2 regions of the Stenotrophomonas sp. NPDC077659 genome follow, and region 1 is predicted to be linked to the other one. Evidence: riboswitches for the same ligand, from Rfam matches in the RefSeq annotation. Region 1 holds a riboswitch; the other holds the start of a gene.
The links. A riboswitch is a leader RNA that binds a small molecule or an ion and turns the genes downstream of it on or off. The one in region 1 is predicted to bind thiamine pyrophosphate.
Positions count from the first base shown of each region.

Region 2: another riboswitch for thiamine pyrophosphate. It lies ahead of thiC (phosphomethylpyrimidine synthase ThiC); the one in region 1 lies ahead of ACQKDV_RS02200 (TonB-dependent receptor).

Region 1 is NZ_JBNNHG010000007.1:13,451-28,181, forward strand. It holds gene ACQKDV_RS02180 (ATP-binding protein) at 1-3,084, opposite strand, end outside; gene ACQKDV_RS02185 (response regulator) at 3,161-3,799, shown strand; gene ACQKDV_RS02190 (glycine zipper 2TM domain-containing protein) at 3,991-4,338, shown strand; gene ACQKDV_RS02195 (phosphotransferase enzyme family protein) at 4,481-5,608, shown strand; TPP riboswitch at 5,708-5,802, shown strand; gene ACQKDV_RS02200 (TonB-dependent receptor) at 5,873-8,065, shown strand; gene pnuC (nicotinamide riboside transporter PnuC) at 8,074-8,631, shown strand; gene ACQKDV_RS02210 (Dyp-type peroxidase) at 8,718-9,692, opposite strand; gene ACQKDV_RS02215 (DUF6624 domain-containing protein) at 9,937-10,857, shown strand; gene ACQKDV_RS02220 (Ax21 family protein) at 10,978-11,550, opposite strand; gene ACQKDV_RS02225 (DUF998 domain-containing protein) at 12,150-12,623, opposite strand; partial or broken gene ACQKDV_RS02230 (magnesium chelatase domain-containing protein) at 14,220-14,405, shown strand.
Region 2 is NZ_JBNNHG010000006.1:37,453-52,183, forward strand. It holds gene ACQKDV_RS02035 (winged helix-turn-helix domain-containing protein) at 102-2,417, opposite strand; gene ACQKDV_RS02040 (ion channel) at 2,675-3,346, opposite strand; gene thiC (phosphomethylpyrimidine synthase ThiC) at 3,468-5,264, opposite strand; TPP riboswitch at 5,348-5,449, opposite strand; gene ACQKDV_RS02050 (BCCT family transporter) at 5,635-7,212, shown strand; gene ggt (gamma-glutamyltransferase) at 7,776-9,494, opposite strand; gene ilvC (ketol-acid reductoisomerase) at 10,284-11,258, shown strand; gene ilvG (acetolactate synthase 2 catalytic subunit) at 11,297-13,033, shown strand; gene ACQKDV_RS02070 (ACT domain-containing protein) at 13,017-13,265, shown strand; gene ACQKDV_RS02075 (threonine dehydratase) at 13,365-14,447, shown strand; gene ACQKDV_RS02080 (2-isopropylmalate synthase) at 14,444-14,731, shown strand, end outside.

The sequences.
Region 1 (14,731 bases):
CAGGCGCGGCTGGCCGCTGCGACTTTCGCGCTCGCGCAACAAGCGGGCAAAGGCAAAGCCATCGAGCACCGGCATGCGGCAGTCGGTGATAACCAGATCGAAGCGCTCGACCGACAGGCGATCCAGCGCCTGCTGGCCGTCGTCCACCAGCACATGCGGCACGCCCAGCTGCTGCAGGCGCCAGGCCATCATCGCCTGGTTGGTGGGGTGGTCCTCCACCACCAGCACGCGCGCCACGCGCAGCGCCGGCGGCAACAGCGCGGTCTGTTCCTGTTCGGACAGCAGCGCCTGCACATCCTCAGCGCGCGCCTCGACCAGCGACAGCAGCACTTCCACCCGTGTGCCCTGGCCCAGCACGCTGTGCAGGGAGATCTCACCCCCCATCTTGTCTACCAGGCGCTGACAGATGCTCAGGCCCAGGCCGGTGCCGCCGTACTCGCGCTGGATGTGTGCACCTGCCTGGGTGAACGGCGCGAACAGGTGCGGAACATGCTCGTCGGCGATGCCGATGCCGGTGTCCGACACGGTCAGCCGCAGCGGCTGGCTGCCGTCTTCGGTGGTGGCACCGAGCACATCCACCTGCAGCCGCACGCTGCCCTGCGCGGTGAACGTGATGGCATTGCTGAGCAGGTTGAAGATGATCTGCCGCACACGCACGCCATCCACTTCGTGCGCCTGCGCCAGCCGCGGGTCGATCTGCACCTGCAGATCCAGGCCGCGCGCGCTGGCCTGCGCCGACAGCAGCCGGCACACGCTTTCCAGCAGGGGCCGCAACGGCATCGGCACCGGTGCCAGGCGCAGCGCGCCGGCCTCCATGCGCGAGTAATCCAGGATGTCATCGAGAATCTGCTGCAGCATCTGCGCCGAATCCTCGATCACACCGATGATGCGCCGCTGTTCCTGGTCCAGCGGCGAATGCGAAAGCACTTCCAGCATGCCCAGCACGCCGCTCATCGGTGTACGGATCTCGTGGCTCATGGTGGCCAGGAAGCGCGATTTGGCTTCCACCGCCTGTTCGGCTTCTACCTTGGCCGCGGCCAGCGCATCGGCCTGCGCACGCGCTTCGCTCACATCCACCCAGTAGCCGCTCCAGGTCACCACACCCGCTTCGACCGAGTAGGGATGCGCCTGGGTGCGTACCCAGCGCAGCGTGCCGTCGTCGGCGTGCACACGGAACTCGAACGACAGCGGGGCGAAGCTGCGTGCAGCCAGGTCGGTGCCGCGCAGGATGCCGGCACGGTCTTGCTCGTCGATGCGCTTCAGCAGCACAGAGGCATCGGCCATGGCCTGCTGCGGAGATATGCCGAACAGGGCCTGCACGTCGCCGGCAATGAACGGGAAACTGAGCGTACCGTCGGCATCGCGGCGGGCCTGGTAGACCGTGGCCGGCAGGTTGTCGGTGACGTCGGCCAGACGCTGTTCGACAAGGCGTCGCCCAGCCATTTCCCTGCGCAGGCGCCAGTGCCCCAGCGCATACACCACGCCAGCGGCCAGCAGCACCAGCACCACCGGCACGCCCCACTGCAGCAGGGCACTCCACTGCACGTCACGCGCGTACTCGGTGGCCACCCAGCGATCACGCAGGGCCTGGCGCTCCTGCGGGGTCATCTGCAGCAGCAGGCGGTCGAAGGTGGTGGCCAGGGCCGCGTGCCGGGCGTCCACGGCCAGCGCCAGCTCGTCGTTGAAGTTGGCCGGTGCCGCAATCTGCAGTTTCCCGGGAAAACGGGAGCGCATCAGCTGGTCGACCAGGGCCAGGTTGCCTACGTAGGCATCGGCGTCGCCGTCGGCCAGCCGCTGCAGGGCCTGTTCGGCGCTGCGTGCGGCAATGATGCGGGCCTCGGGCGCCTGCAGCAGCACATAGCCGCGCACCCGTTCCGGATCGGACAACAGCACGCGCTTGCCCTGCAGATCGGCCAGCCCGAGCAGCACCGGGCTGCCCTGGGCAGTGACGATCACATTGGGAACACTGATGAACGGCTGGCTGAAGACCCAGTCGGGCCCCAGATAGCGGGAATCCAGGGGAATGCCGATGACCGCCTGCAGTTCGCCGCGCCGAGCCTTCTCGCGCACATCGAACCAATCATGGCTGGGCTCGATCCGCAACGTGGCACCGGCCTTCTGCAGCTGCTGCAGGTAGCCGCTGGCCAGACCGCTGGGTGTGCCATCCGGCCCGGCAAAGGACAAGGGCGCGGCGTTGGGTGCGAAGCCGATCATCAGCGGTTCCTGCAGCACCTGCTTCTCGGCCTGGCTGAGTGCCAGCTGCGCCGTCGCCGACCACTGCAGCGGCGGCAACCAGTGCTGCAGCACCGCATCGCGTTGCGAAGGGCTGGTTCCGGCCAGGGCAACATCCAGCGCCTCGGCCAGGGGCTCACTGCCGTGGGCGACACCGAAATGCAGGCGCTCGGGCGGCAGATCGCTGGGCCGCAGCAACGTGATGCCGTCGATCTGCCGCATCGCGATCAACTCGGTGGCCACGTACGCATTGCCGATGAACACGTCAGCCTTGTCGTCTTTGACCATGCGCAGCGCCGCTTGGGTGTCTGCCGCAAACACCTGGCGGGCCCGGGGGAACCGCGCGCGCACCTGCGGAGCGGTCAGGAAATCCTGCTCGGTCACCACCCGCAACCCATCCAGGTCCGGCGCCTGTGACGCACGCAGGTCGCCGTTGCGGCCCACGATGGCCAGGGGCGCTTCCATATAGGCACGGGTGTAGGTCATGCAGCGGGTCCGCTCACGGCTGAGCGCGATGTTCATCACCACGTCGATCTCGCCGCGGCACGCTGCATCCAGCACGGCATTCCAGTCGCGGTAGCGGCGGTACTGGACCTTCACACCCAGTTGACGCGCCAGAAGCGACAGGTAATCTGGTCCCAGACCCACAGGTTGGTCCTGCTGCAGGGTCTCGAATGGAGCCCACCCACTGTCATACTGGCCGACAACGATGACCGGATGTGCCGCCACGAACCGGCGCTGTTCTGTAGTCAACAGCAGCGGTCCCGGCTCGGCCTGCGCCAGTTGCGCCAGTACGGACAGGCACAGAAGCCCCAGCAAGAGGATCCATCCACGCACTGCCCGGTTCCGCATCTGCGACGTTCTCCCAGAAACCCGCCTGGTACCGCGCGACTCGCGGCTGGCACTGCCCGAAAGGCCATACTAGAGCATGACCTTGCGCATCATCATCGCAGACGACCATCCCGTCGTACGCATCGGTACCCGCGCCGTGATCGAATCCAGCGGCGTGGGCCGGGTGGTGGGTGAAGCGGAGAGCGTGCAGGCGCTGATGGCCGTGCTGGCCAGCCAGCCCTGCGACATGCTGGTAACCGACTACTCCATGCCAGGCAGCGCCCAGGCCGATGGCTTTGCGATGATCGGCATGATCCGCCGCCGCTATCCCGAGATGCCGGTGCTGATGCTCAGCGTGTCCAACAATCTGGCCATCCTGCGCATGGTGCTGGACAGCGGAGTGCTTGGCCTGGTCGACAAGAGTTCGTCGATGGAGGAACTGCCGCAGGCCATCCAGACCGTCTACCGCGGGCAGCCCTATATCAGCCGCAGCCTGCGTGATCGGGTGGAGGAGGCCGGCGGCTGGCGCATGCGCGAGGGCGATGGCAAACCGCTGTCGCCCCGTGAAGTGGAAGTGCTGCGCCTGCTCGGCACCGGGATGACGGTCAAGGAAATCTCCCTGCAGCTGCACAAGAGCGTCAGCACCATCAGCCGGCAGAAGGGCGATGCGATGCTCAAGCTGGGCCTGAAGGGCGATGCCGAGCTGTTCGACTACCTGCGCGATGGGAAAATCTGAACCTCGTGCCTCTGGCGATTGAATTTTCAGGCTGGCTTCATCCCGTTTGACGCTGGATGAATGCAGCACGCTGCACGGTGCCACGCGCAATGTTCCGACAATGTTGGACGACCAGCGTAGGCATCACGGCAGCCGGGGCACCCCCCGCCCTCCCTGCCCACCGTGGCACGTCCCAGACAGGAGAACCGAACATGTTCAGTACGTCCGCAATCAGCTTCCGTGGTCTGGCGATGGCATTGGCCCTGCTGGCCGGGGTGGCCGTGGTCAGCGATGCCAGCGCGATGTCGAGAAAGGACAAGCGCACCGTGGTCGGTGCGGTGGTGGGCGGCGTGGCCGGCCATCTGATCTCCAACGGTGATCCGACCGCGACCGTGGGCGGCGCCGTTGCCGGTGGTGCCATCGGCAACCTGACCACCCGGGACCGCCATGACAACCGCCATGACCGCCGTTACGACAACCGCCGTTACGACCGCAGCTACCACAACCGCGGCCACGACCGGCGCCATTACCACGACCGCGGCCGTCATCGCGGCTGGTAAGCGCGCCATCGGTTGAGCGGTATCGCAGCGGGCAGGTCCTGGACCTGCCCGTTTTTCGTTGCGGCATCGCATGTTGCGTCGGCAGCGCCCATGGCGTTGAATGCGCAGCCTTGGTGACTCCTTTCCAGGCAGCGGCTGCGGCATGACTTCTTTCCCCCATCGCGTGCAGGGCCTCAACAACGACGAGGTTGCCGCCGACTGGCCGGCGATCAGCGCCGCTGAAGTGGCGTGGCTGTGCACGCAGTACCCGGCATTGGCGGCCGACAGCACGCTGCGCTGGCACAGCCCGCGACCGTTGTCGGCGGCGGCTATCGTCGAAGGCACGATGGGGAGGGTGTTCATCAAGCGCCACCACCACAGCGTGCGCAGCGCCGCCTGCCTGCAGGAAGAACACCGTTTCATCGCCCATCTGGCGGCACACGGCGTGCCGGTGGTACAGGTGATGGCGGCCACCGATGGTGCGACCGCCGTCGAGCACGGCCCGTGGACCTATGAGCTGCATGCCGCCGGTGCCGGTGCGGACCTGTACCGCGAGGCCGTGTCGTGGTCGCTGCTGACCGATACCGCGCAGGCACGGCAGGCCGGGCACATGCTGGCGCGCCTGCACCAGGCCTCAGCCAGCTACACGGCGCCGCAACGCAGTACGCATATGCTGGTCGCCCGCGACGATCTGATCCGCGCCGACGATCCGATTGCCGCGCTGCAGGCCGATCTGCCAAAGCGGCCCGGGCTGGCCCGCTACCTGGCGCGCATTCCATGGCAGGCACAGCTGCGTGCCGAGGTGCTGCCCTGGCATGCCGGCCTGGCGCAACGCCTGCGAGAGGAACCACGGCTGTGGGCGCACAACGACTGGCACGTCTCCAACCTGCTATGGGGGGCCGACGGCACGGTGGCCACCGTGCTGGATTTCGGCCTGGCCTCGCCCACCAGCGCCCTGTTCGATCTGGCCACCGCCATCGAGCGCAACGCCGTGGCCTGGCTGGAACTGGAGCGCGGTGCCGACGCCGTGCGCATCGACATCGCACTGGCCCTGCTGCAGGGCTACCGCGAAGTGCTGCCACTGTCGGCCACCCGCGTGCAGCTGCTGGCCGACCTGTTGCCGATGGTCCATTTCGACTTCGCTCTGTCTGAAGTGGAGTACTTCGAGGGTGTCACCGGCTCTACCGCCAATGCCGATGTGGCGTGGCAGCCGTTCATGCTGGGGCACCCGGCGTGGTTCAGGAGCGAGGCGGGGCAAGGGCTGCTGCAGGCGCTGCGCGCAGCGGCGTGAGGGTCGTTGGGTCGGGGTCAGAACCCTTTGCTGCGCAAAGGGATCCGACCCCATGCTCGCCCGCCGCTCGCAAATCCGTACCGTTTGTAGTGAAATGGTCACCTGAAGCGGGGGTGCCTGGATTGCCAGGCTGAGAGAGTCCCTTGGAACCTGATCCGGTTTGCACCGGCGTAGGGAGCTTTGAGCAGCAGTCGCACCCCCACTCCGGGCAGGTGCGCCCGCGCGCCGTCGCTTCGTCTCCCTTGCTGTCAGAAGACGAACCGAATGAACCGCTGCCTGCGCCCCACCCTGCTCGCTCTCGCCCTCTGCGCCGCCCTGCCGCTGCATGCCAGCGCTGCCGAGGTGTCCCCCGACGTGGCCGCCACCGGCGCCGAACGTTCGCCGACCGAACTGGCGGCGGTGCGCGTGCAGGCCGGCAGACCCGCCGCCGATACCTCGCGCGCCAACGCCTTCGGCGGCGGCAGCTGGAAGGACACGCCGGCTTCGGTCAACGTGCTCGACCGCGAGTACCTCGACCGCCGCCAGGTGCGTTCGCTGTCCGAGCTGGCCAGCAACGACGCCTCGCTGGGCGATGCCTATGCACCGGTCGGCTACTACCAGAACATCGCCATCCGCGGCTTCGCCCTGGACGCAGCCACCGGCTACCGCTTCAACGGCCTGGCCATCGCCGGCGAACAGCGCCTGGCGCTGGAGAACGTGCAGGAGGTGCAGATCCTCAAGGGTGAAGCTGGCCTCGCCGCTGGCGTGATGGCACCGGGCGGCATCATCAACTACGTGGGCAAGCGCCCGGCCGAGGTGCGCAACGTCACCCTGGGCACCGATTCGGAAGGCTCGCGCTATGTCGCCGCCGATGTCGGGCACTGGATCACGCCGCGGTTTGGCGTGCGCCTCAATGCGGCGTGGGACGCCAGCAATTCCTACATCGATCACGCCGACGGCAACCGCAACTTCTATTCGCTGGCTGCGGACTGGTTCATCGGCGAGCGCGGCAAGCTGGAAGTGGATGCCAACTACCAGACCAGCACGCAGCGCTCGGTGTCCGGCTATCAGTTGCTGGGCGCCAGCGAGCTGCCGCGCGGCGTAGACCGCAAGCACCTGCTTGGCTACCAGCCGTGGCAGCGCCCGGTGGCTATCGCCAGCACCAACATCACCGCCCTGCACACCTACGACTTCAACGAGCGCTGGCAGTCGCGCGTGTCGGTGGGCTACAGCCGTTCGGTCATCGATGACAACGTGGCCTTCGCCTACGGCTGCTACTACACCGCGCAGTGCGCCGATGGCAGCACGCCGGGCAACTACTTCGCGCCCAATGGTGACTACGACATCTACGACTACCGCAGCCCGGACGACACCCGCCGCAACCAGCAGGCGCGCGCCGAGCTGCGCGGCCGCTTCGACACCGGCAGCGTGGGCCACGAACTGACCGTCGGCGCCGATACCTTCCGCCGCACCGTCGACCGCCGTCCCAGCGTGAACGAATACGTGGGCAGCGCCAACATCCACGACGCGCAGGTGCCGGTGTACGAACCCTCGCCACTGCAGCCCGGCCCGTCCGCACGCCGCCTGGACAGCCGCCAGACCGCCGTGTTCGCGCTGGACCGCATCCGTTTCGGCGATGACTGGCAGTGGCTGGCCGGTGGCCGCTTCGTGCGCCTGGACGAGCGCGCCTACGACAAGCGCGGCAACCGGCAACGCCAGAGCCGCCTGTCGCGGTTCCTGCCGCAGACCGCGCTGGTGTGGAAGGCCACCGACCAGCTCAACGCCTATGCCAGCTACGTGCGTGGCATTTCGCTGGGCCAGGAGGCGCCATTCTGGACCACCAACGCCGATGAATTCCTGCCCTCGGTGCAGTCGCGGCAACTGGAAGTGGGCGTGAAGTACGTGCCGGTGGAGGGCGCGCTGACCCTTGGCGCGGCACTGTTCCGCATCTCCCAGCCGTACCAGTTCGCCCAGCCGGATGACAGCGAGGCGGGCTATACCTTCGTGCAGCAGGGTACGCAGACCCACACCGGCCTGGAGCTGACCGCCAATGGCCGGCTGACCGACGCCCTGCAGGTGGTGGCCAGCGCCAGCGTGCTGCAGGCGCGGGCGCGCGATGCCGGTACGCCGGACTATGAAGGCCACCAGCTGGTGAATGTGCCCAAGGTGCGCGCCAGCGTGCACCTGGCCTATGCGCTGCCGTTCGTGCAGGGCCTGGACGTGACCGGTGGCTGGCGCTACGCCTCCTCCAACGTGGCCCGTGCCGATGGCAGCGTGCGTGCGCCGGACTATTCGGTGTTCGATGCCGGCCTGCGCTTCCAGCATCGCCTGCACGAGCGCGCGGTGACCTGGAACCTGTCGGTGGACAATGTGTTCAACCGCTTCTACTGGCGCGATACCGGCAGCAGCGGTGGTGACTACTACCTGTTCCCCGGCGCACCGCGGCAGGCGCGCCTGTCGGTGACGTTCGCGCTGTGAGCGGCCCGCTGCTGGAGTGGACCGCTGCCCTGTGCAGCGTGTTCGGCGTCTGGCTGATGGCCCGGCGCCGGTTGTCGGCGTGGCCGGTGGGCCTGCTGTCGGTGACGCTGTACGGGCTGGTGTTCGCCGAGGCCAAGCTGTATTCGGACACGCTGCTGCAGGTCGCCTTCGGTGGCTTCCTGGTCTACGGCTGGATCAACTGGCGCCAGCACGCCGCCGATGAAGGCAGCATCCGCATCGTGCCGTTGGCGCGCAGCAAGCTGCTGCGCGACCTGTCCATCGGCCTGTGCGGCGGCGTGGCGCTGGGCGCGGCCATGCACAGCTTTACCGACGCCGCGCTGCCCTGGCTGGACGCGATGCTGACCGCGCTGAGCCTGGTCGGGCAGTGGTGGCAGGCGCGTCGGCATGTGGCGTGCTGGTGGGTGTGGATCGGCGTGGACGTGGTCTACGTGGGCGCGTACGTGTTCAAGTCACTGCACGTGACCGCGGCGCTGTACGTGTTCTTCCTGGGCCTGGCCGTGTATGGCCTTCGTGCATGGAGTGCGGCGGCGCGCGCGAATCGGTAGCCGCCAACCTTGGTTGGCATCTACCAGAGGGTCATCCACGCATGGCGTGGATCTACTGGGCAATGACATCCACGCATGGCGTGGGGTCATTCGCCCAGCTCGGCCAGTACCTTGCGCGAGGGTGCGAAGAAGGTGACGCCCGTGGTGGCCGTGGAGAAATCCAGGATGCGGTCGTGCAGCGGCGCGGGGTTGCCGATGAACATGCGCTCGAGCATCTGCTCGATCACCCACAGCCGCCGCGTGTAGCCGATGAAATAGGTGCCGTACTCGCCACGCCCGGGGGCGGCGAAGGGCATGTTGTCACGCAGGATCTCGTGCTCGCCGTCGGCATCTTCGATGGTGCACAGCGTCTTGTGCGATTTCTGCGCGTCGGCCGGTGCGTCATCCAACTCGATGTTGTCGTGCTTGGTGCGGCCGATGATCGCTTCCTGTGCCTCGGTCTTCTGCGCACGCCAGGCATCGAGGTTGTGCAGGTATTTCTGCACCACCACGTAGCTGCCACCGGCGTGCTCGGGATCTTCATCGCCCACGATCGTGGCTTCCGGCAGCGACAGCCCTTCCGGGTTGGCCGTGCCATCAACGAAGTCCAGCAGATCGCGGCCATCGAAGTAGCGGAAGCCGGCCACCTCATCCACGGTCTCCACGGCATCGCCGAACGCCATGAGCAGATTGCGCTCGAACGCCACGATCAGATCCTGGGTGCGTGCACGGATGTGATACAGCAGATCACCCGGGGTGGACACCGCCGTGTGGGTTGCACCCTTGATTTCGCGGAAGGGCTTGAGCTCGCGTGGCAGCGTGCTGCCCACCACCGGCCCCCACACACGGTGGCCGATGGCCACGTTGCAGGTGAACGTACGCCCGATCTCGCGGATGGCGGTGTTCTTGATCAGGTCATCGGTGCTGCCCAGCACCTCGCGCACCCTGGCGATGGAACCGGCATCATCTCTCACCTTCAGCATCAGGAACGCGGCCGAGTGGGTCAACGGCGCGGTGATCTGCTGCGGCTCGTTGTCGAGCGTGTGGTTGAGGGCGGTGATCGGTGCGGGCTGGGAATTCACGGTACTTCCTGCTGGCTTGAAGCGGGCGATTCTAGCGGAACCCGGCTGCAGTAGAGCCACGCCATGCGTGGCTGGGAAGTGCATCCACGCATGGCGTGGCGCTACTGAAGAGCATCGGGCGATTCCAGCGGAAGCCTCCTGCCGACGACGGAGCGGTTCTCAGGTAGAGTCAAGCGTGCTCGACTGCTGGTCGAGCCATCCGGCCACGCATGGCGTGGCTCTACTGTCCCGTCAGGAAGACACGATGACATCCATCCGCACTTCAACCCTCACCCCGGCACTTCTTGCGCTGCTGCTTGGAACGACCAGCGGCGCCCATGCTGCCGAAACCGGTACGTTCTTCAGCGCAGTAGAGCAGTACCAGGACGACAATTTCAAAGGCTGCGCCGATACGCTCGGCACGATGTATCAGCAGGGCGCGAGCTTTCCCGATGCCGGCGAACTGCTGCTGGTCGAGTGCACCGCTGCTGCCGGTGACCACCCCGCCGCGATGGCCTATGCCCTTGCACTGGTCGAACAGGACCGGCTGCCCGTCGACGACCTACTGCACAAGGACCGCCCCGGCCTGAACGCCCTGCGCGCCGAGCCATCCTGGCAATCACTGCTGGCACGCGTGGATGCCGCACAGAAGCAGCGCGCCGCGCAGATGGACGAACCATTGCGCACGGAGCTGCTCGATCGTGAGGCCCGCGACCAGGCCGAGCAGCACGCGGCCATCGCTGAAGGCGGCGGCGAGGCGTTCAAGCGCGTCGCTCCCTTGGCCCAAGCCAATGCGGACTGGCTGAAATCGGTGATCGCCGAGAAAGGGTGGCCGACACGTTCGAAGGTCGGCCGCGATGGTGCCAAGGCCGCGTGGCTGCTGGTGCAGCATGCCGACCAGGACCCCGCGTTCCAGGCCGAAGTGCTGCCGCTGATCGAACAGGCCGCCAACGACGGCGAAGCCGACCGTGCCGACGTGGCCCTGCTGACCGATCGGGTGCTGGTGGCGCAGGGCAAGCCGCAACGCTACGGCAGCCAGTTCGTGCGGGGTGACGACGGCGCGATGCGCTTGCGTCCCACCGAAGACATGCCCGGCCTGGATGCGCGGCGCAGTGCGATGGACCTGCCGTCGCTGGCGGATTACAAGGCCATGCTCGCCGAAACCTACGGCACGCCGGTGCGTTGATCGCCGTGGTGGTTTCACAAAAAAGAAGCCCGGCGCGAGGCCGGGCTTCGGGTGGCGTGCGGGAGAGAGAGAGAGAGAGAGAGCACACGCCGGTAACGCACTCTTGCTGACTTGCTGTTCTTACCAGGTGAAGCGCGGACCCACGAACCACTCGCGGTCGCCGGCCTTGGCCAGCTTCACTTCGCCACTCAGACCCCAGTTCGGGGTGAACTTGGCGGTGGCACCGACGCGGCCGTAGAACTCGCCGTCCGGATCGATACCGTGCTTCTTGCTGAAGTCTTCGTAGCCGGCCAGCGCGTAGCCTTCCAGGTACGGGTTGAAGGCGGTACGCAGGCCCACTTCCGTGGAGTAGCCGTTGAAGTCCAGGCCGTGCTTCATGTCGAACTTCTGGTACGCAACACGTGCCACCAGGTCGGTGTTCGGTGCGATGCCGTAGTTGTAGCCAGCGCCGATGCGCCACTGGGCGACATCGTTCTTGAAGGTGTCGGTTTCCTGCTTGTTGTAATCAGCGAAGACCGAGAAGTTCGGGTGCACGGCAACCGAGCCCTTGACGCCCCAGCCATCGGCGTCGCCGCCCTTGGCGTCGGTGTTCACGTAACCGCCTTCAACGTAGTTGTACGACAGGCCATCGGCAGCCGATGCAGCAAACGGCAGGGCAGCCAGCAGACCCAGGGCGAGCAGCGAATTCTTGATCATCGGGACACACCTTTTAATTATTTTGATTTCGTCGGCCGCCTCACCGGGAGGGGAAGAGGTGGTCAACAGGTGTGAATTATCCGTTTGCTGGTGAAATCGACCCTGAATATTGAACTGAGCAGTACATGAATGAGGTTGCTGTTCAGGGAACTATGGTGACCAGGCTTAGTAGACGGGCAACCATAGGTTTGCGTTCTTGCTGAACCTATGGTTGCGCAAGGGCTGAAAACCTATGGTTGCAGCGGCCCAATTTCAGTTTCAGCCAACGTCACTACGTTTCAGTTGACGACGCTAGTCGAGTACGCCCATGACTCTTCCAGGCTCGCAACTGACCAATACTATGAATGCACCCACCATCGAATTGGCTTTGCCCACGTTGTAGATCGGTGACTTCCAGATCCTGGCGATCACCGATGGCCATCTGACCGCCAGCCTGGGCCTGCTCGTCCACATCGATCTGGCCGACGCCGCACGGCTGCAGCTACAGGCCGCGCTCAATGATCCGGCCTTGATCACATCAACTGCTATCTGGTCAGGGGCAGGGGGCGCCCTGTCCTCATCGACGCTGGCGCCGGCGGCAACAAAGGATGGGGAGGTCACTTGAGGGGCAATCTGCTGCGAGCGGGTGTGCGGCCCAGGTTCAACCAGAGATAGACGATGCCCGCGATGCTCATCACAGTCGTCACGGCGAACGCCCGTCCGTTGGCAGACCACGCGCTGAATCCGATCTGCGACATCTCCAGTGCGATCATGTTTGCGATACCGATGGCGTTAAAGCCGTGCATCGGATGGCCCGTGGGCCAGAGTCCGTTAGTGAGCATCGAGACGCCAAAGATCATCCAGCAGATCGCACCTACGGCAATCCGTTGGCCGGACACCCGCCATACCCCAATGGCAAGCGCCACCAAACCCATGCCAGAGTCGATGGCGGAGATCCTGACGCAGATGCTTGCGAGCGTTGGCGCCTGCAGCAGCTCGCTGGCGTGCTGTGCAAGCGGATCGTAGCTGGGCGCAAACTCTGCGGCAACGCTAGCCCAGAACAGGAGCCACGGAAGGGGAGCCAGATGCACGGCGGCGTGCGCCGGATATCGAGTGGCTGCTTCTCAGCATCTGCACCAGATCCGGGGCTGGTGCTGTTGTAACGTGCGGCGTCTTCGTGGGTTGAAGCGCGGCTTGGGGCTTCAGTGGGGTGCTGCCTCATTGGCAGCGATGCTTTTAAGGCCCTGAAATGCATAGATCACCGAGACAGCCACCCGCAGCGGATTTGGCTCCGCAGCAAGGCGCTGTGCGTAAACTTCACACTACCCGAGCAAGTCATGCATATCGATGTCCGACGAATTGACCAAGCACTTCTATCGTCCAACGTAATAAAGCTCAAAATTCCCTTTCTCTGAATCGATGACACGAGCACCGTCAAGCACGGCCAGAAATCCGAAAACCGCCGAGCGGGCTGCATCGCGGACAACTGCGCGCACCATGTCAGCTTCCGCATCGGACAAGCTGTTGAACCACTCAGAGCGCGCAGAAAGTTCTGGAGCAACCCGTCGGCCTGGTGGACGCGCCAAGTTGGAAATCGTGTTATCCACAGCTGACTCAAGCACGTCGCGCTGGATTGCGGAGACAAATTCGTATGCTTTGATGGCGCCACCTCGGACCTGTGGATGAATCAGAATGTGTTCGCGTGTGCAGCCAAGTTGTTCTTAGGGATCCTCTGAAGAATCCCCGGTAGTGCCGGCCGCTGGCCGGCAGCTTGAGCGACAATAGCGGCACATGTTGAGGAGCCATCCATGCAGCTGACATTCGGCGACGCCGAGGGCCTGGGAAAGCCTGCAGCTGCCCGTAGGGTGTGTAGTCGTAGCGCTGCTGCAGCTCCCCGGCCCCGTTGGTCAGGGCGCGTGTACTGCCCAGCTGGTCGGTCAGGTAGTAGGCCCGCCCGCTCGTGTCGTTACGGGCGAATCGCTGATCAACGCCGAGGCCAGTCAGTATCGGGTTGACCGTGCTTCCGACCGTCTCCTGCACGGCATTCTGGCCGTCGTACAGGTATTGGGTGGTGATACCCGCTTCGGTACGAACGACGCGTCTGCCCAGCGGGTCATAGCCGAATGTGGCCAGAGTGCTGGCCCCTTCCCGCATCTCCACCAGTTGGTTGCGCACGTTCCAAACGTAGCTGCGGACGCCATCACTTGTGATGGTTGCCGTTGTCGTCGTAACTCAGCGTGCGGCCGTTGTGCGTCAACTGGCGATTGGCATCATCGAAGCTGCTCGCGCCGGTAGTCGCGGCAGGCAGAATCTGACTTGCAAAGCTGCCGCTCTGGTTGATGACCTGGCCGATGCTGTCATATCCGAAGCCCAAGGTACCGACTGCTGGTTGACCAGGCTTCTGCCACGCCATACCCGTGAGCTGGTTGCCGGCGTCATAGCTGTGCGCAACTTCGATGCCATTTGGCAACGTCAGACGGCTCAAGCGATCCGCGCCATCGTAGGCGAACTGGACCGATTCCATGCCCTGATCCAACTGGCGCAGACGGTCAGCCGCGTCGTAGGTGTAACTGACTTTTGCCTGCGCTGCTGCGCGCATTTCCGTGCGCCACCCTATGGCGTCATGGGTGTAGCCTACCCGCAGCGCGCCGCCCCACCATCGAGCGCTCCTCTGCTGGAAACCACACATCAGCCTGGCGCTGGCCCACAGCCGTGCTCGCGCCGGGGTTGATGCCCCGCTGGTGTGCATCGAGGTACATCTCTCTGGCGGCGTGCCGGTCACCCAGATTGTCGGCCTGGCCGAGATCAGCGTGCGCGAATCACGCGAGCGCGTGCGGGCAGCGCTTCTCTGCGCCTGGCCGCTTCCGGCCAGAAGCGGACGTCCGCCATAGCGGCGAGAAGTCGTCCCGGTCACCAGCCAACCTCCAGCAATCTGGCAGGCGGCCTGCGTCCCGGCGTAACGGCAGGCCAGGATTCAGCTTGCTCGCGCACCAGCGCCCTGTAAGACGTTTGCCTTGACGGGCACCAACTGCCCTTTTGGGGTGATCTGATAGCGCGTCCCGCAGAACCACCCGCTCGATCCCGGCGAGGACACTCCCACGCCGGGTCTGCTTGCGCCAGCCCAGGCCCACGTCATCGCCGAGGGCCTGCTGGATGCCCGGCTGCTCACGATGAACTGCCATTCCCGCTCAGGCTGCCA
Region 2 (14,731 bases), on a different contig from region 1:
TTTGCCAAGTACAGGCCTCCGTTTTGCCCAATCAGGCAGCTCGGCGTCAGGAAAGACTGACGAGATCACCACGAATTCGCGCCGAGATCGCTACGAAAAAGTTACGAAGGCCCTTTTTTTTTGAACATCAGCAACTTGCTGAAGGCGGGGAACAATGCCGGTGACTGTTTCGGCAGGCGCATGACGCCGATGTCCGCACCATCGCTGACGGCCAGGGACACATAGAGGTCATTGCCGTCGGCGCTGGCGCTGAGACCATTGCCGCCACTGAGCCGCAGCGCGTCCAGGCAGCGCTCCGGTTCCTCCCGGCCATCACGCATGCGCAGCAGCGTGGTGGCGCAGGCATTGGTGGTGCCGAGGTAGTCGAGGCCGCCCTGCCCCGCCACGGTCCAGACCCGGTAGCGCCAGCGGCTGGGCTGATCCTGGCTGATCTGCTGCACGCTGGCCGCGTCCAGCGCCGCATCGATGGACCACAGGCCGCTGGCGGCCAGACGGGTGTACACGACCCGACCGCTGCTGCGATCAAAGCGGGCCTGCGAGACGCCGTCCACGCTGGCCAGGCGCCGCCACGGTTGCCGGGTGCGGTCGAACAGACTCAAGCGCGTGTGCTGGTCGGCGTCACGCTCGAGGATCAGCAGTTGTCCGGGGTCCGCACCGTACAGCGCCTGCAACGGCTGCTCGACCGGCACCGGCAGCAACTGCAGCCGTTCGTCACGCGGGGCGATCTCATAGAGCACGGCCTTGCCGTGCCGGTCGCGTCCTACCACCAGCACCTGCCGGCTGTCCTGCGACCAGTCCGGTGCTTGCCGTGCCTCCGGCCGCAGGCCTTCAATCGGCCGCAGCGAATCGGGCCGCCGCATGTCGGCCCACCACAGCGCGAAGCTGCCCGAGCGGTCGGAACTGAAGACCAGCTGGTGGCCATCGGGGGCCAGCATCGGCTGTCCATCACGCCCGCTGGAGGCAAACAGACGCTCGCTGCTGCCTGAGGAGGACATCCTGAAGATGCCAAACTGGGCGCGTCGATGGACGAAGGCGAGCATGTCACCCCGCCGCGACACCGCTGGCCACTGCGCATCGTCCAGGCCGGCATCGCGCAGCGTGCGTCGCGCGACGTCCAGATAGTAGAGACGAGCTTCGCTGTCCACCCGGCGACCAAAGACAATGCTCCGGCCATCGCCCAGCCACGCCCAGCCGCGCAGTTCGGCCGCTTCGTTGGTCAGCTGTTCGGGCGTGCCGCCCGCTGCCGGCACCCGCCACAGATCGCCCAGTTGCGGGTTGCGTACGAACACCAGCCAGCGGCCGTCGGGAGAGTAGCGTGGCGCGTAGTCGAAGTCGTCCTCGTCAACGGCGTAATCGAGCGCGCGCCATTGCCCGGTCGGCAGGTCCAGCACGCGGATGCCGCGATGCGCGTAGCGGCCCACCATGCTGCCGAACACCAACCCGCGACCGTCCGGGGTCCAGTCGAAACTGAGCAGTTCGGTACCATCGCAGCGGGTGGCCTGACGCAGCGCACCGCCGGTGGCACTGGCGATCAGCACCTGGCAGCTGCCGTCGGCACCAAACCGCGCGAACGCGATCTCGCGGCCATCGGGCGACCAGGCAGGGAAGCGATCGTTGGCGCCTTCCGGTGGCGCCAGCAGCTGCCGCGCCGGGGCATTGCCCGAGGTCTGCACCTTGATGGCGTTGCCGCCTTTGCCGTCCTCGTTCGCACCCTCGTACGCCACCTGCGAACCATCGGGCGAAAGTGTGGGATAGGTCTCAAAGCCAGCGGTGGCGGTAATGAGTCGATACGGACGTTCAGGGCTGCCGATCACCCGCGTGCCATCTTCAACGGCCGCATCCACCGGCGAGCTCGACAGCGTCGGGCGACGCGCCAGCAGCGCGGCCATCACCAGCAGGGCCAGCAGCATGGCAACGCCCAGGGCCAGCAGCAGGCGCCGACGCCAGTAGCGCCAGCGACGACGTGCCGGCGACTGCGCCCTGGGCAGCGCTGCGGCGTCCGGTGCGTCAACAGCCGGAGCGACGACGGGCACTGCATCGTCCACCCGATCGGGTGCCACATCGGCGAGCACCTGTACAGGCACGAGCAGACGGTAACCGGTCTTGGCGATGGTCTCGATGTAAGCCTGGCTGTTGTCGTGGCCGCTGCTGAACGCCTTGCGCAGCTGCGTCACGGCCTGGGTCAGCACGTCATTGGTGGGCAGCGTGTCCGGCCAGACCTCGGCGAACAGTTCTTCACGGGTCACCACCCGCCCCGGCTGACGCAGCAGCACGCGCAGCACGCCCAGCGCCTTCGGCGTGAGCCGGCGCGGACGACGCGCACCCGCAACCTCGACCTCACGCGAGGACAACGTCACGATGCACTCGCCGATCCGGATCCGGTCGGCTTCAGACGGCTGGGTTTCGCTGCTGATCATCTGCTACAGGAAGATTAAAACGAGCCACGGATGCAACGGCTGTCCGGCACAGCGTGTCCGAGGCGCAGCGAGAAGCCAGATTCCGCAAAAAGCATCGGCGCATACCGCAAAAAAAACGAAGCCGGCGAATACTAGCCTATGCAGGTTGCCTCGCCTATGCGTGGTGGACATCAGGCTCTCTCTCGCCGACGCATTCACATAAGCAGCACCATCATTCGCGCCCCTCTGGGCGCGAAATTTTTATCCTGGGTTCATTTTCAGAGACGTCGGATCATGGTCAATCCGACAAGCCGCGAAACGACCAGAGCGACGTACATGACCCCGGAAAACTGCTCCAGCATGACCAATGCGCGTGCCTGTGGATGCAGTGGCACGACATCGCTGAGGCCCACCCCGGACAACAAGCTGAAGCTCAGGTAAAGCAACTCCATCCAGGTGCGCTGCGGCCCTTCTGTGCTGCCCTGGAAACTGCCCGGATACCACTGCTGGCAGACTGCGAATGCGAACGCGAATGCCCACGCGAGCAACGTGAACGTGGCCCCAACAGCGAACAGTTCATCGCGCGTGACTTTATGGTCCTGCAGCATGTAGGCGATCAACGCCCCGGCGGTGTAGAAATACAGCAGGCTCTCCAGCAACTGTGCGGTGGTGCCCAGCGCCGGGCGATCCAGCAGCGCAGCGGCAATGGAGAACACCACCGAAGGAATGGCCAGCAGAAGGGCCAGCCAAGTGCCCAGCGGGCTGCGCTGCACCACCCACAGCGCAAGGCCCAGCACCGCCATGCCGAACACACCCAGTGCTGCCCGCCCGGCTGCAGTGTCATCCAGCGCCGGGTACGACAGCACGGCCATCAGCTGCGCACCCAGCAACCAAGCGGAAGGATGACGGCGGGCGATGGCCAGCCAGCGGGTGGTGATGGCAATGGGCATGGCATGCCTCCGGGGGCGATGGGTGCGAGCATAGCCGGTACTGCACGCACGTGAGGTGGTAGCGCCGGGCCATGCCCGGCGGCTTCCACAGACCGCTGCGCTCGTCGGGCATGGCCCGGCGCTACCACTGCCACCCCGCCTCGGTGTAGTCGCGCACATCCTGGGTGATCTTCATCGAACAGAAGTGCGGGCCACACATCGAGCAGAAATGTGCCTGCTTGTGCGCGTCCTTCGGCAGGGTCTCATCGTGGAAGGCCTTGGCCTTCTCCGGATCCAGGCCGAGGTGGAACTGGTCTTCCCAGCGGAACTCGAAACGCGCCTTGCTCAGTGCGTTGTCGCGCACCTGCGCGCCCGGATGGCCCTTGGCCAGGTCGGCCGCGTGCGCGGCGATGCGGTAAGCCATGATGCCGTCGCGCACATCCTGGCGATTGGGCAGGCCGAGGTGCTCCTTCGGCGTCACGTAGCAGAGCATCGCGGTACCGAACCAACCGATCATCGCCGCACCGATCGCGCTGGTGATGTGGTCGTAGCCCGGGGCGATGTCGGTGGTCAGCGGTCCCAGCGTGTAGAACGGGGCTTCACCGCACTCGCGCAGCTGCTTGTCCATGTTTTCCTTGATCAACTGCATCGGCACATGGCCGGGGCCTTCGATCATGGTCTGCACATCGTGCTTCCAGGCGATCTTCGTCAGTTCGCCCAGCGTCTCCAGCTCGCCGAACTGTGCCGCGTCGTTGGCATCGGCGATGCAGCCGGGGCGCAGACCGTCGCCCAGCGAGAAGGTCACGTCGTAGGCCTTCATGATTTCGCAGATCTCTTCGAAATGCGTGTAGAGGAAGTTCTCCTTGTGGTGCGCCAGGCACCACTTGGCCATGATCGAACCACCGCGGCTGACGATGCCGGTCACGCGCTTGGCGGTGAGCGGCACGTAGCGCAGCAGCACACCGGCGTGGAGGGTGAAGTAGTCCACGCCCTGCTCGGCCTGTTCGATCAGCGTGTCGCGGAAGATCTCCCAGCTCAGCGCTTCAGCGCGGCCGTCGACCTTTTCAAGCGCCTGGTAGAGCGGCACGGTACCGATGGCCACCGGGGAATTGCGGATGATCCATTCGCGGGTTTCATGGATGTGCTTGCCGGTGGACAGGTCCATCACCGTGTCGCCGCCCCAGCGGATGGCCCAGACCAGCTTCTCCACTTCTTCGGCAATGCCTGACGACAACGCGCTGTTGCCGATATTGGCGTTGATCTTGGTGAGGAAGTTGCGGCCGATGATCATCGGCTCGCTTTCCGGGTGGTTGATGTTGTTGGGCAGTACCGCGCGCCCGCGTGCGATTTCATCGCGCACGAATTCCGGGGTGATGATCGTCGGGATGGCGGCACCGAAGGACTGCCCAGGATGCTGCTGCAGCAGCGCTGCATCCTGGATCGCTTCCAGGCGCTGGTTCTCGCGGATGGCAACGAATTCCATTTCCGGGGTGATGATGCCGCGTCGCGCATAATGCATCTGGGTGACATTGGCGCCGGCGCGCGCACGACGAGGCAGCCTGCGTGCGGGGAAGCGCACCGCGTCGAGCTTCGCATCCTGCGCGCGTCCCCGGCCGAACACGGAACTCAGGCCATCGAGCTGTTCGGTATCGCCGCGCGCTTCCACCCAGGTGCGGCGCAGCGCGGGCAGGCCTTCGGAAAGATCGATAGGCACATCCGGATCGGTGTAAGGGCCGGAGGTGTCGTAGACGGTGACCGGCGCGTTCTCTGCGCCACCGAACAGGGCCGGCGTGCGGGTCAGTGCGATCTCGCGCATGGGCACGCGCAGGTCTGGCTGCGAACCCGGCACGTAGATCTTGCGCGAACCCGGAATCGGTCGGGTCACCGACTCGGAAAGTTGCTGGGCCTGTTGCTGCAGGGCGGAGGGCTGTGCGTTCATCGGGCATCGTCCAGTTGGGTCAGGGACGAAGCGGCGGCGCACTGCGCACCGCGCCCGGACGGTCCTTGGGCGGACTCCGGGCACGGTTGCACTGCAAAGCTTCCCTACGCCGGTATGAACCGGATCAGGTTCCAAGGGACTGTCTCAACCGTGGCCATCGGGCCGCGGTACCCCCGCTTCTTGGCGGGCATTAGAGCACAGCGTCAGCGGTTCGGGGTCAGAGCCCGCTGCGCCGCAACGGGCTCTGACCTCCACCTCGTTAACGGAACGGTGACACTCCGTTCAGTAACGTGATTGCTCGCCGCCCACGCGGCCCTCGCTGCCAGCTCTGGCTCGCTCCCCTCAATCCCTTGATCGGAGAAGCTCCTTCATGGTGTTTCGCGTTTCCATCGCACTGGTGCTCGTACTGGTGCTGCTCGCCGGCTTCGCGCCAGGCCCCTTCAATACCGTGGTGCAGTCGGTCCTGGCCGATGTGATCCGCAGCGTCGGCTGGTTGTATCTGCTGGTGGTGTTCCTCGCATTGACCTTCCTGATGTACCTGGCCTTCGGTCGCTTCGGCAACCTGCGCATCGGTGGCGAGGACGCCGAACCCGAGTTCTCGCGCGCCAGCTGGATGTCGATGCTGTTCGCTGCCGGCATGGGCATCGGCCTGGTGTTCTGGGGTGCGGCCGAACCGATTTCCCACTTCACCAAGCCACCAGAAGGACTGGAACCGCAGAGCATGGATGCCGCACGCGCCTCGATGCGCTATGCGTTCTTCCACTGGGGGCTTCATCCTTGGGCAATCTACGCACTGATCGGCTTGGCAATGGCGTGGTTCCAGTTCAATCGCAACGGCCGCGGCCTGGTCAGTGACATGCTGCAGCCGATCATCGGCCGCCACCATCGCGGCTGGATCGGCAAAACGGTCAACGTCGCCGCCGTGGTCGCTACCGCAATCGGTGTGGCCACCACGCTGGGCTTCGGCACCATCCAGATCGCCGCTGGCGTCGAACGCGTGTTTGGCCTGCAAGCGACCGTTGCGGTGCAGATGATCATCATCGCGGTAGCGTTCGTGCTGTACATGGCCTCCACCGCCAGCGGCGTGGAACGTGGGGTGAAATGGCTGTCCAACTTCAATCTGGCCTTGGCCGCGCTGCTGGCAGCGATCCTGCTGGTGCTGGGGCCCACGGGCTTCATCTTCGATACGTTCACGACCACGCTGGGTTCCTACCTCAACCAGCTGGTGACCATGAGCCTTCGCATGTCGCCGTTTTCCGGCAGCACCTGGGTGGCGGATTGGACGATCTTCTACTGGGCATGGTGGATCTCGTGGGCGCCGTTCGTGGGTTCGTTCATCGCCCGCATCTCGCGGGGCAGAAGTGTGCGCGAGTTTGTGATCGGCGTCGTGCTGGCACCCACGCTGCTTGGCTTCTTCTGGTTCTCGGTGTTCGGAGGTACCGCGTTGTGGTCGCAGATCTTCGGCCATGCCGACCTGGTGCAGGCGCTGGGCAACGGGTATGAAACGGTGCTGTTCACCCTGTTCGACAGCATGCCCGCCGCCCTGCTGCTTTCATGCATAGCCCTGGTACTGCTGATGATCTTCTTTGTGACCTCGGCCGATTCGGCGGTGCTGGTGCTGGCCAGCATGTCCACCGACGAGGCCGGCGATCCACCGCTGAAGCGCAAGCTGGCGTGGGGTATTGCGGTTGCACTGATCGCAGCGGCATTGCTGCTTGCCGGCGGACTGGATGCGCTGCAGGGGATGATCACGATCGCGGCGCTGCCGTTCGCGTTGCTGATGGTGCTGGTGATGGTGTCGCTGTACCGGGTGCTGGACCAGGATTACACGCGGGAGCGACGCCAGGCGCAGCGCCAGCGACACATGATCGACTCGTGGATTGCGCGGGAGATGGCGGCGCAGGAAGAGACCCAGGCGGAGGCGGCGCGCGCGCAGGAGCGGGACTGAGGGTGTTTTGCAGCCCGCGGCTGCACCGCTTTTTCAAGCAAATGCAACGGCAGGAGCAGAAGCGGCTCTGGGTTGATATGGGTTTGGCGGGGAGGGGGCAGATGGCGGGACACGCCGCAAGTACGTCCCTGTAGGCTCGGCCACGGCATCCATGCCGTGGACGGTCCCGCCATCTGCCCCCTCTCCGCCTCCGACAGTTTCCCGGTGACGGCAGTAGATCCACGCCATGCGTGGATGAGGTATATCGGAAAACAAGAAGGGGTCGGATGCGTTTTCCTGCGGAAAACGCATCCGACCCCATCCAAAGCGCACGGCTGTTGCTGTTGCTGTTGCTGTTGCCTTTGCTCTTGCTCTTCTTTTTTCTTTTCCTGCGGTGGCGGCCACGGAAACTGTCCGTGGCCGGGCGGGTGGGTTGGGCGGGGGTGTCAGCCGCATGGATGCGGCTGCCAAGCCTCCAGGGACGGATTCACGGCATCCCCCGACCAGCCCACCCGCCCGGCCAACCCAAGCATCACTGGAACCACCCCCACCGCAGAGGGGGCTGCGCCCGTTGGCCGGAAAACTCAGTACCCCGCCGCCTGCCCATCCTTGCGGCTCTCCGACGCGCCGTAATACACGCCCGTCTCCGGGTCACGCATGATCGCCTGGTAGCCACCATACGGGCCGTCGGCAAACACGATGCGATGCCCCTTGCGCATCAGCGCACGCACCGTCTCATACGGGAAGCCGGTTTCCAGGTTCACTTCACCGCCATCACTCATCGCCATCGCCTGCCCGGTCGGTTCGGTCGAACCTTCGTGCTGGATGCGCGGCGCGTCACCGGCTTCCTGCAGGTTCATGCCGAAATCCACCAGGTTCATCACGATCTGCGCGTGGCCCTGCGGCTGCATCGCGCCGCCCATCACGCCAAAGCTGGCGTACGGCTTGCCATCCTTGGTGATGAAACCGGGGATGATGGTCTGGAACGGGCGCTTGCCCGGTGCGTAGCCATTGGGATGGTTCTTCTGCAGCACGAACATCTCACCCCGGTCCTGCAGGATGAAGCCCAACCCCGGCGGTGCCATGCCGCTGCCCATGCCGCGGTAATTGGACTGGATGAGCGAAACCATCATGCCGTCGGCGTCGGCCACGGTCATGTAGATCGTGTCGCCCTCCTCCAGCTGCTTCGGCGTGCCCGGCTGCACTTCCTTCAACGCCTTGTCCATGGAGATCAGCGCACGGCGCTGGGCCGCGTAGTCCTTGGAAATCAGTTTCTGTACCGGGGCCGGTTGGAAGGCCATGTCGGCGTAGAAGCGTGCACGGTCGGCGAAGGCCAGCTTCTTGGCTTCGACGAACAGGTGCACGTGTTCGGGCGAGCCGAACGGAATCTTCGAAAAGTCGTAGCCTACCAGCACGTTGAGGATCTGCAGCGCGGCGATGCCCTGGCTGTTGGGCGGCAGTTCCCACACGTCATAGCCACGGTAATTGCTGCTGACCGGCTCGACCCACTCGCCATGGTGGTCGGCCATGTCCTGGTAGCTCAGGTAGCCTCCGTTGGCCTTGAAGTAGTCGCCGATGATGTGGGCGATGGCGCCCTTGTAGAAGGCATCGCGGCCGCCGTCGGCAATCTGCTGCAGGGTGTCGGCCAGGTTCGGGTTCTTCCACATCTCGCCCTTGCGCGGGGCGTGGCCGTTGATCGTGAACTGCTCGCTGAAGCCAGGGTACTTGGACAGCTTGGGTACCGAGCGGTCCCAGTAGTAGGCGATGACCTCGGCCACCGGATGGCCCTCGCGCGCGTAGCGGATGGCCGGGGCCAGGTTGTCGGCCATCGGCTTGCGGCCAAACCGCTCGTGCAGGGCGAACCAGCCGTCGACCGCACCGGGCACGGATACCGGCAGCGGGCCGGTGGCGGGGATCTCCTTCAGGCCGCGGCGCTGGAACTCGGCCAGGGTCAGCGACTTCGGCGAGCGGCCCGAGCCGTTGTAGCCGTAAAGCTTCTGCGTCTTCGGGTCCCAGACGATGGCGAACAGGTCGCCGCCGACACCGTTGCCGGTCGGCTCCATCAGGCCCAGGGTCGCGTTGGCGGCGATGGCGGCGTCAACCGCAGAGCCGCCTGCCTTCATCACGTCCAGCGCGACCTGGGTGGCCAGCGGCTGCGAGGTGGCGGCCATCGCATGTGGGGCGATCACCTCCGAACGGGTGGCGAAGGTGTGGCCGGTGATGCGGTCGGCGGCGAAGGACAGCGCGGGCATCGCAGCGAGGACGGCGGCGGCCAGCAGGGAACGGGCAATGCGTCGGGACACGGTCGGGTTCCGATGGAAGGGTGGTCCCCGATCTTCGCCGTTGCGGCCTTCACGCGGTATCGGGCAGAGGTCATGGGCGCCTGGATATCCCGGCGGGAGCGGGCGGGGGCGGCTGGTCAGGACACGCAAAAGCCCCTCCATGGTGCTCGATGGCGCCATCCATGGCGCAAACGGTCCTGCCCAGCCGCCCCCGCCCGCTCTAGACAGATTGCTGCGAGCGCGGACACAACGGCCCCTCATTCCCGCGCAGAAAGACCCCCTGAAAAGAGTGAATTCCGGTTCACCGAAACACTTTCGCTGGAAACCATCCTTGTGCCACAAGCGATTGCGCCGGATGCAGCGGAAACAAAAAAAATATCCGTTGCCAGGGTTGACACTGCCGAATCGCCCATGTTTCCCTCGGTCTCATGTTGCATCACACCACGCCACTGCGAACCCACGTTGAAGCCGCCGACATCGGCGCCGCCTCGCTGCGTTCGATTCTTGTGCTCGTACTTATTACCCAGCCTACAGGTGCGGGACGAGCCAGCGTGTAAGCAACAGACACACCGGAACTCATCAAAAACCCGCACCCGCCCCGGTGCGGGTTTTTTCATTTCAAGACCTGGTTTCAGACGCAACCACCATGAACACCTCCAACAGCAAAACCCGGACCTGCCACACCACGACGCCTCGTGGTGGCTGTGCCCGTGCGATGCGCCGCGCCTCCCCCACCGTTTTCCCCTGACCGGCCGGTACGTCGCTTCGACTGCCGGCCGTCTTTTTCTTCCCACGCAAGGAACCTCCCCCATGAGCACCAACGACCTGCCCCAGACCAAGATCGCCGTCATCGGCTACGGCAGCCAGGGCCGCGCCCACGCACTGAACCTGCGCGAATCCGGCTTCGACGTGGTGGTAGGCCTGCGCCCGGGCGGCCCGACCGAAGCCAAGGCGCAGGCCGACGGCTTCACCGTGGTGGCGCCGGCCGAGGCGGTGAAGAACGCCGACCTGGTCGCTGTGCTGACCCCGGACATGGTGCAGAAGAAGCTCTACAACGACGTGCTGGCGCCGAACATGAAGCAGGGTGCCTGCCTGCTGTTCGCCCACGGCCTGAACGTGCATTACGGCATGATCGAGCCGCGCGCCGACCTGGACGTGGTGCTGGTTGCGCCGAAGGGCCCGGGCGCACTGGTGCGCCGTGAATACGAGATCGGCCGTGGCGTGCCGTGCATCTGGGCGGTCTACCAGGATGTCAGCGGCAACGCAGCGCAGCACGCGCAGGCCTACGCCGCCGGCCTGGGCGGCGCGCGCGCCAACCTGATCCAGACCACGTTCAAGGAAGAAACCGAAACCGATCTGTTCGGCGAACAGGCGGTGCTGTGCGGCGGTGCCTCGGCACTGGTGCAGGCCGGTTTCGAGACCCTGGTGGAAGCCGGCTACCAGCCGGAAATCGCCTACTACGAAGTGCTGCACGAACTGAAGCTGATCGTTGACCTGTTCTACGAAGGCGGCATCTCGCGCATGCTGGAATTCATCTCCGAAACCGCCCAGTACGGCGACTACGTCAGCGGCCCGCGCGTGATCGACGCTGGCACCAAGGAGCGCATGAAGGAAGTCCTCAAGGACATCCAGGACGGCACCTTCACCAAGAACTGGGTGGCCGAGTACGAAGCGGGCCTGCCGAACTACAACAAGTTCAAGCAGGCCGACCTGGAGCACCCGATCGAGAAGGTGGGCAAGGAACTGCGCGCCAAGATGGTCTGGTTGCAAGGACAGGCCGCGTAATCACGCGGCCCTCCCCCACCCGCTTTGCAAGGTTCCCCATGAACTCTCCCACACACCGCAGCGCGCCGCCCAACGGCGCGCGCTGGCTGACCCAGGCGCTGGAGGCCGAGGGCGTCCGTACCCTGTTCGGCTATCCCGGCGGCACCATCATGCCGTTCTACGACGCGCTGGTGGATTCGTCGCTGAAGCACATCCTGGTGCGCCACGAGCAGGGTGCGGCGCTGGCAGCCAATGGCTTCGCCCGCGCCAGCGGCCAGGTCGGCGTCTGCGTGGCCACCTCCGGCCCGGGCGCCTCGAATCTGGTCACCGGCATCGCCGATGCCATGCTGGATTCGGTGCCGATGGTCTGCATCACCGGCCAGGTCGGTACGCCGCTGCTGGGCACCGACGCTTTCCAGGAACTGGATGTGTTCGGCCTGACCCTGCCCATCGTCAAGCACAGCTGGCTGGTGCGCAGCGTCGACGACCTGCCGCGCGTGGTGGCCGATGCGTTCCGCATTGCCCGCGAGGGCCGCCCCGGCCCGGTGCTGATCGACCTGCCCAAGGACGTGCAGCTGGCCGACGCCAGCCACCTGCCGGCGCACGTGCCGGCCACCGTCGAGCCGCCCGCTGCCGCAGCCGATGCAGCCATTGCCGAAGCCATCTCAGCGCTGACGGCGGCCGAGAAGCCGGTGGTCTACGCCGGCGGTGGCATTGCCCTGGGCGAAGCCGTGCAGGACCTGCGCGACTTCGTCGAGGCCAGCGCCATCCCCACCGTGATGACCCTGCGTGGCCTGGGCGCGCTGCCGCCGCAGCACCCGCACTCGCTGGGCATGCTGGGCATGCACGGCACCCGCGCGGCCAACATGGCCGTGCAGGAAAGCGACCTGCTGCTGGTGCTGGGCGCTCGCTTCGATGATCGTGCCACCGGCAAGCTGGCCGAATTCGCCCCGTTCGCCCGCGTGGTCCACATCGACGCCGACGCCTACGAGATCTCCAAGCTGCGCAGCGCCGATGTCGCCGTGCCCGGCAACGTCGGCCATGCCATCCGCGCCCTGCGTGCGGCCTTCCCCTCCCCCAAGGCCCACCAGGACGCCTGGCGCAAGCGCTGCGCCCAGCACCGTGATCGCTTCGCCGCCCGCTACGACGCGCCCGGCCAGCACATCTATGCCCCGGCGCTGCTGAAGCGCCTGAGCGAAGTGGCGCCCGCCGATACGGTCATTGCCTGCGATGTCGGCCAGCACCAGATGTGGGTCGCCCAGCACTGCCGCTTCAACCACCCGCGCAACCACCTGACCAGCGGCGCGCTGGGCACCATGGGCTTCGGCCTGCCGGCGGCGATGGGCGCGCAGTTCGCCTGCCCCGACCGCACCGTGGTGCTGGTGTCCGGCGATGGCAGCTTCATGATGAACGTGCAGGAGCTGGCCACCATCGCCCGTTGCCGCCTGCCGGTGAAGATCGTGCTGCTGGACAACAGTTCGCTGGGCATGGTGCGGCAGTGGCAGGAACTGTTCTTCGCCGAGCGTTACAGCGAGATCGACCTGTCCGACAACCCGGACTTCGTCGCCCTGGCCAAGGTGTTCGGCATCGCCGCCACGCGCATCGACAGCCGCGATGACGTGGAAGGTGGCCTGGCCGCACTGCTGGCCGAGCCGGGCCCGGCACTGCTGCACGTGGCCATTGATGCGCGCGCCAACGTGTGGCCGCTGGTGCCGCCCAACACCGCCAACAGCACCATGCTGGAAAGCAATCCCGCCCATGCACGCCAGGAGACCCCCAATGCAATACCGGCTTGACCTGGTGCTGCACCCGGCCGAAGGCGCGCTGCTGCGCGTGATCGGCATGGCCGAGCGACGCGGCTTCGCACCGCGCGCGATCAACGGCGCGCCGGTGGCCGCCGATGACGGACGCTGGCACCTGCAGCTGGTGGTCGATGGCCAGCGGCCGCCGGACACCCTGTGCCGGCAGATGGAAAAGATCTACGACTGCGTGTCGGTACAGCTGACGCCCGTGGAAGGAGCTGCCTGATGAACACCCGTACCGTAGTGACCACGGTGCCGGCACGGAGGCGTCTTCTTCGCCGCCCGTGCCCGCACCGGGCGCATACCGGCAACCCGCTGGTGGCCCATGCCGGCCGCTGATGCCAGCACCGAAAGCGATGTCGGCGACGTAAGCGTTGCCGACGTACTGGCTGCGCAGGCCCGCCTGCGCCGCTTCCTGCCGCCTACCCCGCTGCATCATGCCGAGCGCTTCGGCACCTGGCTGAAGCTGGAAAACCTGCAGCGCACCGGTTCCTACAAGGTGCGCGGCGCATTGAACGCACTGCTGGCCGGCCGCGAGCGCGGCGATACCCGGCCGGTGATCTGCGCTTCGGCCGGCAACCATGCCCAGGGCGTGGCCTGGGCCGCCTATCGCCTGGACGTGCCGGCCATCACCGTGATGCCGCACGGCGCGCCGGCCACCAAGATCACAGGCGTCGCCCACTGGGGCGCCACCGTGCGCCAGCACGGCAACAGCTACGACGAGGCCTTTGCCTTCGCCGTGGAACTGGCGCAGCGCCATGGCTACCGCTTCCTGTCCGCCTTCGACGATGCCGATGTGATCGCCGGCCAGGGCACGGTCGGCATCGAACTGGCTCCGCATGCACCGGACGTGGTGATCGTGCCCATCGGCGGCGGCGGCTTGGCCTCCGGCGTGGCGCTGGCACTGAAGTCGCAGGGCGTGCGCATCATCGGCGCGCAGGTCGAGGGTGTGGATTCCATGGCCCGCGCGATCCAGGGCGATGTCAGCGAGATCGCCCCGGTGCCATCGCTGGCCGATGGCGTGCGGGTGAAGGTGCCCGGCTACCTGACCCGCCGCCTGTGTGCCTCGCTGCTGGATGACGTGGTGATCGTGCGCGAAGCCGAACTGCGCGAAACCCTGGTCCGCCTGGCCCTGGAAGAACACATCATCGCCGAGGGCGCAGGTGCATTGGCCCTGGCCGCCGGCCGCCGCGTGGCCGGCCGCCGCAAGTGTGCGGTGGTGTCCGGCGGCAACATCGATGCCGGCGTGCTGGCCGGCCTGCTCACCGACATCCGCCCCCGGCCGCCACGCAAACCGCGCCGGCGCCGCGCTGAATCCCCGCGCCCACCCGCCCGGACCAGCGCCTCCACCTCTTTCCCTTCCCACCTGCAAGCCGCAACGCCCGCTGTCGAGGAGATTTCCCTGTGACCACCATCGAACGAATTACCACCCCGCGCATCCGCATCTTCGACACCACCCTGCGTGACGGCGAGCAGTCCCCCGGCTGCAGCATGAGCCCGCCGCAGAAGCTGGTGATGGCGCGTGCGCTGGACGAACTGGGCGTGGACATCATCGAGACCGGCTTCCCGGCCAGCTCGCAGTCCGACCGCGAAGCGATGGCCCTGATCGGCCGTGAGCTGCGCCGCCCGAGCCTGACCCTGGCCGTGCTGTCGCGCTGCCTGCAGGCCGACATCGAAACCTCCGCACGTGCT